Regions from separate parts of the Brevibacillus choshinensis genome, predicted to be linked through region 1. Evidence: predicted binding sites of a transcription regulator. Region 1 holds the regulator's gene; the other holds the start of a gene.
The links. Region 1 encodes LexA, which represses DNA repair genes until DNA is damaged. Its sites were predicted from a motif close to CGAACATATGTTCG; they were not measured.
Positions count from the first base shown of each region.

Region 2: the regulator LexA is predicted to act here: its motif matches at 5,710-5,723, upstream of JNE38_RS23070 (WYL domain-containing protein).

Region 1 is NZ_CP069127.1:3,427,295-3,434,305, forward strand. It holds gene JNE38_RS17280 (HesB/IscA family protein) at 1-12, shown strand, start outside; gene JNE38_RS17285 (HelD family protein) at 69-2,309, opposite strand; gene crcB (fluoride efflux transporter CrcB) at 2,346-2,714, opposite strand; gene JNE38_RS17295 (DUF896 domain-containing protein) at 2,800-2,997, opposite strand; gene yneA (cell division suppressor protein YneA) at 3,089-3,427, opposite strand; gene lexA (transcriptional repressor LexA) at 3,589-4,212, shown strand; gene JNE38_RS17310 (DUF456 domain-containing protein) at 4,257-4,742, opposite strand; gene JNE38_RS17315 (DUF4269 domain-containing protein) at 4,886-5,473, shown strand; gene ileS (isoleucine--tRNA ligase) at 5,518-7,011, opposite strand, start outside.
Region 2 is NZ_CP069127.1:4,591,976-4,598,986, reverse strand. It holds gene JNE38_RS23100 (ABC transporter permease) at 1-300, shown strand, start outside; gene JNE38_RS23095 (ABC transporter substrate-binding protein) at 322-1,383, shown strand; gene JNE38_RS23090 (YmaF family protein) at 1,577-1,885, shown strand; gene JNE38_RS23085 (copper resistance CopC/CopD family protein) at 2,071-3,366, shown strand; gene JNE38_RS23080 (YcnI family copper-binding membrane protein) at 3,379-3,999, shown strand; gene JNE38_RS23075 (MFS transporter) at 4,376-5,617, shown strand; gene JNE38_RS23070 (WYL domain-containing protein) at 5,767-5,988, shown strand; gene JNE38_RS23065 (hypothetical protein) at 6,101-6,352, shown strand; gene rsgA (ribosome small subunit-dependent GTPase A) at 6,598-7,011, shown strand, end outside.

The DNA of each region.
Region 1 (7,011 bases):
GGCGACCACTAAGACTCGCTAAAAACCCCTTGCTGAATCAAGATCAGCGAGGGGTTTTTTGTTACTTCTTATTGTTTTATATACAATTCGTTCGGCATCCCGAGAAGCAAAGGTGGTTCCGTTCCTTCTCCATGTGCCATCACGAGGCGATGAACAGGACGCGTCATCGCGACGTATAGGAGTTTCGCGTCCCATTCGTTGTCATCATAGGTATCAACATCGAGCAAAAGGACGACATCAAACTGCAGCCCTTTGGTCAGGAATGCCGGCATGACAGTGACACCGCCGGGAAATTGGCTGTCTTTGCTGCCCAATAGCGTCAGACCCTCGATGCTTTCTTGCAAGCCTTTATACGCTTTTTTGCTGGCCCCGATCGTTTTCGTCACGATGGCAATCGTTTGGAAGCCTTCTTCCCGATAAGAGGCGACGCGCTGAGATATATCTTCCCAAAGCTTTGCTCGAGTCGCAGGGCTGATCATGATCGGCTTTTCCCCGTGCCTCAGTACCGGCTTTGCCAAAACAGTCTCAGGAAGGTCGATTTGCCTCAAGACCTCGTTTGCACATTGCATGATTTCTATGGTCGAGCGATAGCTTTGCGACAAGGTGTAGTACGATGGACGCAGCTTTTGGAAAATGCCTTGCGTTAATTCCTCCCACGAATGGATACCGCGATACGAGTGTATTCCTTGTGCGATGTCCCCCACAATCGTAAGTGATTGACTCTTCGTCGCAAGGGAAACGACGGCAATTTCCAGCGCACTCAGATCCTGCGCCTCGTCGATTACGGTATGGTCGAAGTGCTCAGCTTTGCTCATCCCTTCGATGATGTGCTGCAGATACAGCAGCGGTGCGATGTCCTCCGCTTCCATCCGCTCCTCAGCAAACAGCTTGTTTGACGATTCACAGACGTCCACAATGACACCATCCTCTATTTCAGGGGAAACCAGCTTTCGCAGAAGCTCGATGTCTGTAATCAATTCCCGGTAAGAAGCGAACGCCTCTAATGTGGGGAAGGATGACATATAGGTTTCGAGAATGGTCTCGAGCATTTTTTCAAACTTGGCCAAGCCCTGTTTGTCCAGATCGATTTTCAACTCGCGCAGATGCGCAAACATTTGCTTGTTCATTTCCTGCTTGATGTGTTTGCGCAAGGAGTCCAGCCGGCGCTGGTAAGGCAAGTGGGCAAATTGCTCCAAAAAGCTCTGACGAATGAAGTCCCCTGGTATCGTAAAGACTTGCTTGGTCTTGTTGTACTGGAAGCTCAGCTTCTTGAAGGGGATCCGTGTTTCGATTACATAGCGAATATACTGCTCCAGCGCTTCTTTGCACACCAGCGAGCCTTTAAATCGCAATCGATTGCGGGTCAATTCCTGCTCCCGCTCGTCCTGATCGGCTTCAAAAAACAGTTGGATCGGTTTGTCGGGACTTGTAATCCTCCAGCCTTTTGGCAAGAGCGGTTTGACGAGGCGAGCTGCCCAATCGATAAACGTCGACTGCTGCACATCATCTACCCCAAGCTCAGGCAATACGTCCGATATGTATGTAAGAAACATGCGGTTTGGAGCGAACACCATGAATTTTTTGGACATCATGGAATCCTGATAATTATAGATCAGATAGGACAGCCGGTGCAGGGCAATAGTGGTTTTCCCGCTGCCCGCTACCCCCTGCACGACAATCGGCCGCTCTTTTTCCGCACGAATAATGTCATTTTGTTCGGATTGGATGGTCGCCACGATATCCTTTAGACGGCTGTCATTGGCCTGGTTCAGGTTGGCGGCCAAAAATTCATCGATGAAACCTTCCTGCAAGAAATCATCCGGATCTCCCATCTCGCGGTGTATCGTCTCTTTCACTGCGCCATCATAAATCCCGGTGATTTTTCCTTGCTCGATTGCGAAATTACGCTTTAAGGTTACTTCTCCACGGACGATTTCTCTTCCCATCCGGTAAAAGGCGTCTTTGCTCTCCCCAGAATAATAGAGGCTGGCAATCGGTGCTCTCCAGTCGACAACCACAGAGTCAAACGTATCTCCCCGCACAATTCCCCGCTTGCCGATGTAGACCTGATCCAGCTCGTACACTTCATCCTTCATAAAGTCTACCCGTCCGAAGTATGGCTTTTCACGTCCCTGGTCCTCAAGATAGCGCAGATCCTTCGACTTTTTCGAATTCACGACTTGTTTTACGTAGTCGTCGGTAGCTTCCCGAATATCCTCGCGTAATTGCGTGATTTCACTGTCAATTATCGCGATGGTGTCATCCAGCTTCTTTTGTTCCCGTTCGTATTCCCGGTGTTGGGTACTCATACCCGTCCCCCCTCTCAGTCCGTTCATTTCGCATTGCTATGTCCATTGTCGTGCCAGCCAAATACCTGCCGCACACGAAAGCAAACCAACCGTCACGCTCAGAAGCGCATACAACAACCCTCGAACAATCTGGCCATCTCCCCAAAAAGAAATGACCTCCAGAGAAAAGGTGGAGAATGTCGTAAATCCCCCCATTACCCCTGTGGCAAACAATAGATACACTTCCGGTGACAACATTCCCCGTTCTTTTCCCCATACAGACAGCAAACCAATCAGAAATGAACCCACGACGTTCGCGAGCCATGTTCCGATCGGCCACCCCGGCTGATTCGCTATCAATGAAAGACCATAGCGCATCATGGATCCGAGTGCTCCTCCTGCTGCCACCGCAATCCATGGAATCATTATGCTTTCCCTCCCATGCTCGGTTCGGAACAAAAAGACACCCTAGCTTGCAGCAAGGATGTCTTTGTTATCAATATCTGTTATCTTACTGTTTCCGACCATTTTCTTCAAGGTCTTCCACGTAACGGATGGAATCCAGGTTTGCTCTCAAAGAAAGCTTTACAGCATCGATATACTTTTGACGAAGTGCTTTTTGCTCGAGCTTTTCTTCCTCGGACAATCCGACCTCTTTTGACTTTTTCACCAGTTCATTAATGCGCTTGATTTCTGCGTCAGATACCACTACTGGTTCCTCCCCACCTGTAAGTAATGCCGCTCCATTATACCATATCCCAAGGGCGGTGCAAGCAGGTCGGGCGTCAGTGAATGGGAAGTTATTCCGGAAGCGGTATTCTCAAGGTCTGGCCAGGGTAAATCATGACACCTTCCATGTCGTTTATTTCTTTGATCGCCGCTACAAGCTCATTCACGTCCATCTTCGCTTCCTCTTGATAGCGAACAGCCAGCTTCCACAAGCTATCTCCGGCACGCACTGTGATTTCCTTTACCGGCGGAGCCACCTCTACACCAGAAGCAAACACCAGTTCGGTCAACAAATAAAAAAAGAGAGAAAAACTAATCAGAAACAATAGAGCCTGTCCTCGGGTAATGCCGAAACGAGTGCGTCGAACTACCTTCTTTTCAAAGCGATTATGTACAGTCAATACAGACATCAATATCTCCTCCTACAAACGTACGTTCTGTTCTCTTGTTACCATCATATATGGGAACGTATGTTCATGTCAACAAAAAAGATCCGAACTTATGTTTGTCGAACGCAAGATCCCATGGTATAATATAGGAAAACATGTTCGAGAAAACTGAGGTGTCTCTTATGTCAAAACTTTCGAATCGACAGCAGGCCATCATCGACTTCATCCGAAAAGAAGTCCGCGATAAAGGCTACCCACCTTCCGTACGGGAAATCGGGGAAGCAGTCGGACTTGCCTCCAGCTCTACTGTACACGGACACTTAGCTCGCTTGGAAAAGAAAGGCCTCATTCGGCGCGACCCTACCAAACCTCGTGCCATTGAGCTCTTGTCTGAGGAAGATCGCTTTCAAGATGATTTTGAAGATTCCGTTGTTCGTGTGCCCGTCATCGGGAAAGTCACTGCAGGTCAACCGATCACAGCCATTGAAGATGTCGAGGAATATTTCCCATTGCCGGAAAACATCGTAACGTCGGACAAGGTGTACATGCTCCGCGTATCCGGTAACAGTATGATCGACGCGGGAATTCTCGATGGCGACTACGTCATTGTCCGTCAGCAGCACGTTGCGAATAACGGTGATATCGTAGTGGCGATGACCGAAGAAGATGAAGCCACTGTCAAACGCTTCTTTAAAGAGAAGAATCATTTCAGACTCCAGCCGGAGAACGCCACGATGGAGCCGATCATCCTCGACGCCGTTTCGATTCTCGGTAAAGTCATCGGAGTCTATCGCTTGATTCACTAATGATTGCAAGTAAAAAGGACAGCCTCTGCTGTCCTTTTTTGCGCCTATGCCGCGATGAAAAACCAAATGATCATCGTCACCTGGAGCACGACTTTGACGACGGCACTTCCCAAAAATCCGATCAATGAGCCAAAGCCTGCCTTGATGGCTTTTTCCATCGTTTGTTTTTGCATGAAGAGTTCTACCAACACGACGAAAGCGAATGGAAGAATGATCATACCGAACGGCGGGAACAAGAAGATCCCGAGCAAAATCCCGATGATCGCCGCAAACGAAGACCACTTAGATCCCCCGTACTTTTTCACAAAATACATATTGGTCAAGAGATCTGCTCCGTACAAGAGCACACTGAGCGCAATCATCCCCCACCAAAAGGATGACGGAAGTCCCGCACCCGGATCTGCAATAAAGAAGTGATAGATCAGGAAGCCGCCCCATAGCAGGATCGTATCAGGTAATACCGGCAGAAAGATTCCGGCGATACTCAATACAAACAAAGCTACCACAATCACCCATAAAAGTATATCCACTACCCCCACTCCTCTCCCTATGGTATACGAGTCAAGCTCATTTTCGTTGCAGTCTGTTTGACAACCGACTACAATCATTTCACACCCCTATTCTATGATCGTTACCCAATTCTTCGGGACCAAAACACGATGGAGGCATCCACATGAAAAACTGGCGTGATCTCGCTTATTTGCAATCCGGCAATGCTCGCCAACAGGCTGCCTGGAATGCCATCTCGCAAATCCGGCTGATGGAATCCTTGTGTGCGTACGATCCCGTTCTCGCCGGCACAATCCCCCTGCAAATCGATGTTCCGGATAGTGATCTCGATATCATCTGCGTGAGTCATGACCTGGATCGCTTTGATGCTGATGTGCGTGCAGCATATGGCAGCATGGAAGGCTATCAGGAGAGCCGTATTCTCGTATCTGGCAAGGATTCCAGCGTCATCGGATTTTATGCACATGACTTCTGGTTTGAATTGTTCGCTCAATCTGTCCCGGTCGAACAGCAAAATGCATACCGCCATATGGTTATCGAGGATCGATTGCTCTCGATCGGCGGTGAAGAGGCTTATCGGGATATTCGAATGCTCAAAGCGAACGGCATGAAAACCGAGCCTGCCTTCGCTCACTACTTCCATATCCCAGGCAATGACCCTTATCAGGCACTTTTGGAGCTAGAGCGCTACCATACGGAAGAGCTTACGTCCTACATTCTCCTCTTCCAAGAGAAAAACCAGTCCAGATAATGCTTGCCGGACTGGTTCCTCCTTATCAGGTGCCTTGCAGCATGCTACTCCACTCGCAGGCCAATGCTTTTCTCTCCAAAGGAGACTCTCTCCATCGGGTTGCCGGCTTCATATCGGACCTGGTCAAGAAGCACATGGCTCCTCAATACATGATCAAATTGCTCCAGCGCTGCTTTCACCTGCGCATCTACATCCAACGTAAGGGTAATGCGCTTTTCGATCGGTAAATCCAGCTTCTTGCGGTAATCCTGAATGACCCGGATGACCTCGCGCACGATGCCCTCCTGCCTCAGGTCCTGCGTGATTTCCGTATGCAATGCCACATGGATTTGGTATCCTGAAGCCCAAGCGTAGCCCATCTTCCCTTGCTTCTCCACAAGCAATTCCTCCAGCGGGATTCGCACCGTTTCATTCTCCAGAACCAGATCCAGATACCCGTTCTGTATCACCTGTTTTGCCTCAGAGTCGCTCAACTCTTTCAGGCCGTTTTGAATGGGGGCCACTTGTTTGCCGTATTTTTTTCCAGCCACTTTCAAATTCAGTTTGAAGCGGTATGTTACGAAGCTGCTGTCATTTTGCTCCGCCCGAATGCTCTTTACATTGATTTCGTCCATAATGATCGCCGCATATCGCTGGACATCGAACGATCGTTCGCTTATGACGATCAGTTCTGACAAGGGCTGGCGTGTCTTGATCCCTGTCTCGTTTCTGATGTTGCGAGCCAGCTCAACGATACGGCGAACCGTTTCCATTTCCGCTTCCAGCACCTCATCGATGGCACTTGGATCTGCCGACGGATAGTCTGCCAAATGCACGCTGTCATCCCCTGCCAAATTGCCGTAAATGTCTTCTGCAATCAGAGGCGCGTATGGCGCGATCATTCGAGCGAGCGTAACCAGGACTTCGTGCAACGTCTGGTAGGCAGAAAGTTTGTCTTCGGTCATGCCGCTGCTCCAAAAGCGGTCACGGGAACGACGAATGTACCAGTTGCTCAGCTCGTCGATGAATGTCTCCAAGTGCATGGCGGGATTGAGAAAATCATACGACTCCAATCCCTTCGCTACGTCTCGCAAGGTGGATTGCAGCCGCGAAAGGACCCAACGATCTAATTCGTGGACAGCAGTGAGTCGCGCGTGCTCCTCGGGCTGGTACCCGTCTATCGACGCATACATGGCATAAAACGCATGGATGTTGTGCAGCGTATCAATCACTTTAGACTTGGCCTCTGCGACGATCCGTTTGGAAAAACGCTTGCTGCTCCACGGAGCGCTGTCAGAAAGCAGTGCCCAGCGAAATGCATCCGCTCCAAACTCCTCGATAACCTCCCAGGGATCAATCCCATTTCCTTTGCTCTTGGACATCTTTTGACCGTTTTCATCCAAGACATGCCCGGTTGATATGACCGCTTTATACGGAGCTTTTCCGTTATAGAGAGTGGATACAGCCAACAAGCTGAAGAACCAGCCTCTCGTTTGGTCGATCCCCTCCGAGATCATGTCAGCCGGATACTGCTCAGCGAATTCTTTCTCATCACCAAA
Region 2 (7,011 bases), 1.2 Mb from region 1:
CAGGATCTGGGGGCGACCCCTTGGGGAACGCTCCGTCACGTGACACTCCCGCTGATCATGCCGGGTATCGTGGCAGGCTTTCTCATGTCTTTTACGCTGTCACTGGATGACTTCATCATTTCGTTCTTCGTGGCAGGTCCCAATTCGACGACATTGCCTTTATATATTTACGGCTTGGTCAAACGGGGTGTGTCGCCAGAAGTGAACGCCTTGTCCACCCTGCTGATTGTAAGTACCGTTTTGCTTGTAATCATAGCTGAGCTGTTCAGACGAAAAGATTCGAAAACGATCACATTTTGATTTGGAGGTTGAGAAGAGAAAATGAAACGTTTTAAGTCCCTCATGATCGGCGCTTTGTCCGCCGCACTCGCATTGACTGTTGTTGGTTGTTCGTCGTCCCCATCTGAGAAGCAAGAAGAGCAAGTGCTCAACATTTACAGCTGGGCCGATAACTTTGATCCGGACGTCATCAAAGATTTTGAACAGAAATTCAACGTCAAGGTCAATTACGACGTATACGGCAGCAATGAGGAAATGCTGGCAAAGATCCAGGCGGGCGCATCCGGCTATGACCTGATTCAGCCATCCGACTACATGGTTGCTACCATGATTCAGCTGGGCCTGTTGGAAGAGTTGAACAAGGAAGCCATCCCGAACATGAAGAACATCGTGTCTACATTCCAGACACCTCCGTTTGATCCGGACAACAAGCACTCCCTTGTCTACACCTGGGGCATCACCGGTATCGCGTATAACAAGAAATATGTCAAAGAGGCGCCTACGAGCTGGGCCGATCTCTGGAACGAAACATACAATGACCGCGTGATTCTCTTGAACGACCCTCGTGAAGTGATGGGAATGTCTCTGATCAAGAACGGTTTTTCCAACAGCACCAAGGAGAAGGCGGAGCTGGAAAAGGCATTTGGGGACCTCAAAACGCTCGTTCCTGGCGTAGTGGCCTTTGATACGGATAACATCAAGCAAAAAATGATCGCAGAAGAAGCGTGGATCGGTACGGTTTGGTCTGGCGACGCTGCCTTCATTCACGCGCAGAACCCGGATGTGGAATACGTGATTCCGAAAGAGGGCGCGACCATTTGGGCAGATACATTGGCGATTCCAAAAGGAGCCAAGCACAAGGATCTGGCGGAGAAGTTCATCAACTACCTGATGGACCCAGAGGTGAGTGTGAAGAACTACGAGTCGATCGGATACAGCAATCCGAATGAGAAAGCTTACTCGCTGCACAGTGAGGAATACCGCTCGAATAAAATGATCTTCCTCGACAAAGCGGATATCGACCGTGCCGAGTGGCTGGTAGACGTGGGAGATACCTTGCAAGAATACGATCGCTACTGGACAGAAATGAAGAGTGGACGATAAGGAGAACCGAGACTGGGCGTGTTGCCAGTCTCGGTTTTTTGTGATGGAGCATTCACACATTTCTGCGACAAGCTGTTTCCTACCTCAGTGCTTGTTCATAAAATAGCGCAAGTACTTGAGAAAAGAGGGATTTTCCATCGCAAAGAAAAAGTTCCGCAATACACAAGCTCGCCCCAATCGCGTAAGGCACCGCATGGAGGGAGACACTTCGCTGGTGCGAGGCCACCGGCATTTGTTTAGCAACATATCCGACATTGTCGTGCGGGTGCCGAGTGCCCGGTCCCATTTTCATCTGTTCCGTGCGATCACCACCACGTCTGATGGGCATCGCCATTTGTACTTCGGCAGGACCGGATTGTCAATCAACGGCAGTGGACCATTTGGCGGCGGGCCCAATCACTTTCACCGCGTAGATGTTCTCACACAGTTTACAAACGGTCATCGCCACAGAATCAATGGCACGACGACGACCAATCGCGTCATTCGGGACAGCAGACCATAATCATAGGGAAAGTAAAGAAATAGGCATGGCACGCTTTGGAAGAGGCTTCCGCAGCGTGCTTTTTTGCTTGGTAGGACGCTTCAACAATTCGTCACAGCAGATAGCCCGTTTGAGCCATATGGACAGTGAATGAAGTTTGATAGGATAAAACATGTAGGAAGGCTAGGGAAGGGAACGGGACGGTGATGAGCTTGAAACGATATATGGCCGTGCTTTGGCTCGCCCTGTTCTTCGTGTTTGGTGCCATGGCAACGACGGTGCAGGCACATGCAGGACTGATGGGCAGCCAACCCAAAGACGGCGAGGTACTGCAGGCTAACCCGGGACAGATCTCCCTGCGTTTTACAGAAGCGCTGGAGCCTGATCTGGTAGCTATACATTTGTATGATTGGAACGGAGAAGAGGTTAGGCTGGAACCTCCCACCTTGCAGCCGGGTGACGCTTCCCAGATCAATGCGCAGCTTCCGGACTTGAAGGAAGGGACGTATGTAGCGATTGTCTCCGTTGTTTCAGAAGACGGACATCCCGTTGAAGAGCGCTTGACCTTTTCCATCGGGCACAAGAGCGCAGTGGTAGCAGATCCGACCGGGAAAAAGCCGGATAGCGGCTATCTCATCGTGTATCGCTACCTCACACAAGGCATTATTTTGCTTGGCGGAGGATTGTATTTGCTGGCATGGAGAGGACACCGATACGGTTTGCCTGCGTTTACCCAGCTGCTGGGGATCGGCAGACAGATCGGATGGGGGCTGGCGTTGGTCGGTTTGGTATTCCTCTGGTTCCTGTATGATGAAGCACTCACGGCAGCGTCTTTGACCGAAGCGCTGTGGCAAGGAAACTGGACTGTTCTGATGCAGTCGCCTTTTGCGGTGATGCTGATTGCGTCCTTTGCCTTGCTGATCTTGCTGGCCATTCCGAACATGATGACGGGCTGGTATGTGGTGCTGTGGGTGATGCTCGTTGGCATACAGGCGTTTGGAGGTCATGCATGGGGAATACAGCCCGTGTGGCTCTCGCTGACACTCAGACTGCTGCACGTCCTGACGGTATCGCTATGGATGGGTGCGCTGGTGTATTTACTGCTTACCCTCAGGCATGTGGAACGCGGAAATGAGCGGTTCAAGCCGTTCTTTTTGCGGACCGTTGCGATCGCCTCCGGGCTTGCCGTCTTGACGGGAATCGTGATGCTGTTTGTCCAGACGGACGCGATCAGCATTCTGCAAAGTCCCATGACGTGGAGCTATTTGTTATATGGCAAAGCTGCAGCCGTATGTGGCATGCTTGCCCTCGCTTGGAGGCAAACGACGCGTTGGCGCAAAGGCCACGGCTTGCGAGCCAATCTGCTGCGCTGGGAAATGCTCTTGGGCATTGCGGCGATCTTGGCTGGCCTGTGGATGAGCCAGACGAACTATCCGGCAAATACAACTGCAAATAAAATTGCAAATACAGAAAAAGCAGTGCTGATTCAGCACCAACATTAGGAGGTTTTTCAGATGAAAATCACAAAATGGATGAGCAGCGTATTGATGGCAGGAGCGATTTTGACCCTCGCATCTGCTGCACAAGCACACGTAAATGTCTATCCGAAAGAAACGACGACCGGTGCTTATGAGAAATACACGGTACGAGTTCCGGTAGAGAAAGATGTCAATACGACAAAGGTCAAGGTCGAGTTCCCGGCCCAAGTAAAAGTGAGCACGGTCCAACCCATTCCAGGCTGGAGCTACGAGTTTGAAAAAGACAAGGACGGACGTAACACGGCTTTGGTCTGGACTGCTACGGACGGCGGCATCAAGGCGCATGAATTTGTGGAATTCGCCTTTGTAGGCGCGAATCCGAAAGAAGCTGGCACGTTGTCCTGGAAAGCGTACCAGACCTATGCGGATGGAGAAGTAGTGGAATGGACGGGAGCTCCTGACTCTCAAACCCCTGCATCCGTGACCACCATCAAGGAAGGGGTAGGCGAGGCAGGTCATGATGCGGGGCAGCCAGTGAGTGCAGCACCTGCTCAGGAAGCGGCAGCTACGTCCGGTAGCAGCAACACTTTGCCGTTGGTCCTGTCTGGATTGGCCCTCTTGCTCGCGATCGTGAGCCTGTTCCGCAAAAAAGCGTAAGAAGGAATCGAAACCGTGCAGAACCTACGCTGCGCGGTTTTTTTGTTTCTTCCTTCAGGATCGAGAATAGAATGCTTGTTTCCGCCATTTCCTGTCCGCTGAAAGTCATTGGTCGTAAAAGGAAGGCTCTGGTCAAAAATTCCAAATTCATTATAATGAAACTAATTACTGTCGGAGGTGTATGAACCATGTTAGTATCCCAAATTGCTGCAACTCACTCACTGCCAAAAGATAAATTACGCGGTAGAAAGACGCGTCCGCTTTTGCAGCAATAGGTTTGGCGAAAAGACGGAGGAAGTAGCGTACGTCGAACAGACCGAAACCGGAACGAAAACGGAACGTGTCCATCTGCCGAAAAGGGCGGATCGTTGTTCCTATGAAAATGAATGCGACACAATTGTACTTGGTCATGCGCTTTATTACGTCACTTGCCAACTCGACGATGTTTACGACCTACGCCATTTTCTACATCGCTACCCTGGGGCTGTCTCCCTTGGAGCTGTTGATCGTGGGCACGGTATTGGAGCTCACTGTAGTCCTGTTTGAGGGAGTCACGGGTGTAGTGGCCGATACGTACAGCAGACGCTTGTCGATGATTATCGGCATGTTTGTCCTCGGCACCGGATTTGCCCTCCAAGGCATGGTTGGCCCCTTGCAGGAAATGCTTCCTACTCTGCCGGTTTTGGGATGGGTACTCTTGGCGCAGGTGTTTTTCGGTGTCGGGCACACCTTTGTCAGTGGTGCTGATACAGCATGGATCGCAGACGAGGTTGGGGAGAAAGGCTTGGGCAGTCTGTTTATTCGTGCCAAGAGGGCTTCGCTCATGGCCACGCTGGCTGGAATCGGGTTGAGCGTAGGCTTGTCTACGCTGGGGACACAGCTCCCTTACTTTGTCGGCGGCTTGATGTATGCCGCTCTCGGAGTTTTCCTGATCCTTTTCATGAAGGAGACGGGATTCGTCACGAGAGAGAGACAGAAGGATTCTACCCAGTGGCAGGAAATGAAAACGACGTGGCTGTCAGGTGTCAAAGTCGTGCGCTCCCAGCGGATCTTGCTGCTGATCCTGATCGTCACCTTGTTTAGCGGAGCTGCCTCGGAAGGATATGATCGACTGCGGGAAGCACATCTGATTGCCGATGTGGGCTTTCCGGGAACGGTTCCCTTCTCGATGGCTGTCTGGTTTGGGGTGATCGCGGCGCTCACTGCTTTTTTGGGCTTGATTGCGGTAAAGGTCACGGAAAAAAGGCTCGATGTAAACAACGAACGCACGGTCATGGTAGGGATGTTCGTCCTGACGAGCTTGCGGATTGTGCTGCTCCTGGCCTTTGCGCTGGCCCCGAGCTTCTGGTGGGCGCTTTGCTCCCTGCTGTTGATCGGCGTCCTCGATGCGATCAGCAGCCCGCTTTACGATACGTGGCTGAATCTCAACATCCCGAGCAGCGTACGGGCGACCGTGCTCTCCATGCTTAGCCAATCCAATGCGTTGGGACAGACGGCGGGGGGGCCCGTTGTCGGTTGGGTCGGAAGTCGGGTGTCCATTCGAGCCTCCCTGATCGTGGCGGCCGTGCTGTTATCCCCGATCGTCTACGTGTACGGTAAGGCCATGAGAAAGCAATAAGAACAACCAAAAGGCACGTGCTCACCAATGGGCATGTGTCTTTTTTTCTTGCATGCTTACGCTGTGTTCGCATAAAATAGGAACAAAAGTTGCGAACAAGTGTTCCTGGTGATAAAATGCTTCTAAGGATGAAATGGCGGTGACATCAGATGATGCGTGAACTGAACAGATATTGGGAAAGACAGCAAAGCATCGAGATGATTTACTTGGATAGAAACGGCGATACCAGCAGGAGAATCGTGCGCATTCTCGAGCTGGATGCTGCCGGGCAGAGGATGAAGGCATACTGTTACACGCGAGGTGCGTATCGCATTTTTGCCATCGCGAATATATTGGCAGTGGCTCCTATTCACGGCAGAACTGCCGGATAATCGACCAGTCTCACCCTAATATGACAGTCCGTTCCATGAGGATTACAAAAACGTGGTATACTGGGGTTGTACAACCGAGTTTCAAGGCATGGCCCAGAGGGGAGTGGAGCAGATGGAAATTTTCATTATCGTTATGGTCATGTTCATTGTCTTGATGATCGTTCTGGCAACAAACGCAAAAGGCGGACGCAGACGTTCCCACTCGTCGACTGACAGCAGCACTCCGTATTACATCGACAACGATCACAGGCGGGATGATTCTGACGGAGGCTGGGGACATGGCCACGGCCACGGTCATAGCCATGGTGACAGCGGTTCTGATGGCGGCGGGGGCAGCGACGGCGGTGGAGGCGGCGGCGACTAAGGCTGTTGCATCTGCGTCGTTTCGTGGTACAATAGTTGGGAAATAACGGTCAAACTGGATAAAACGGTTTGCAAAGAAGGAGAGATGTTTTATGGCAAACACAAAAACGGTAGAGATTGTAGCAATCGGGGTCACAGGAATCCTCCTTTCTGGCGAGAAGTAAAACCGTTCATGATGTGAGGATTCGACTGTGACTGGTTCTGGCATAGCGCCAATTACAAACCATTTGCAGGGGGAATCCGTTCGTGAATCAACAAGTACAACAAACCTTACAATCTTTGGGCTGGAATGAGGCATTTGCTACTCATTTCGCTCCATTTGCCGAACAAGGCTACAGTGTGGGACGCATCACACTGGAACATAAACGGATTTATCGCCTCTTGAGCGAGCATGGCGAGCTCTTGGGTGAAATTACGGGTAAGCTCAGGTACGAAGCGACTGGCCGCGAGGATTATCCAGCGGTGGGGGATTGGGTCGTGATCAGTCCGCGGGCAGAGGAAAAGAAAGCGACGATTCATGCTCTCTTGCCGCGCAAAAGCAAGTTTTCTCGAAAAGTGGCTGGCGATTCGGTGGAAGAGCAGATTGTCGCCGCCAATGTAGATACCGTCTTCTTGGTCAACGCTTTGAATAATGACTTTAACATTCGCAGGATGGAGCGC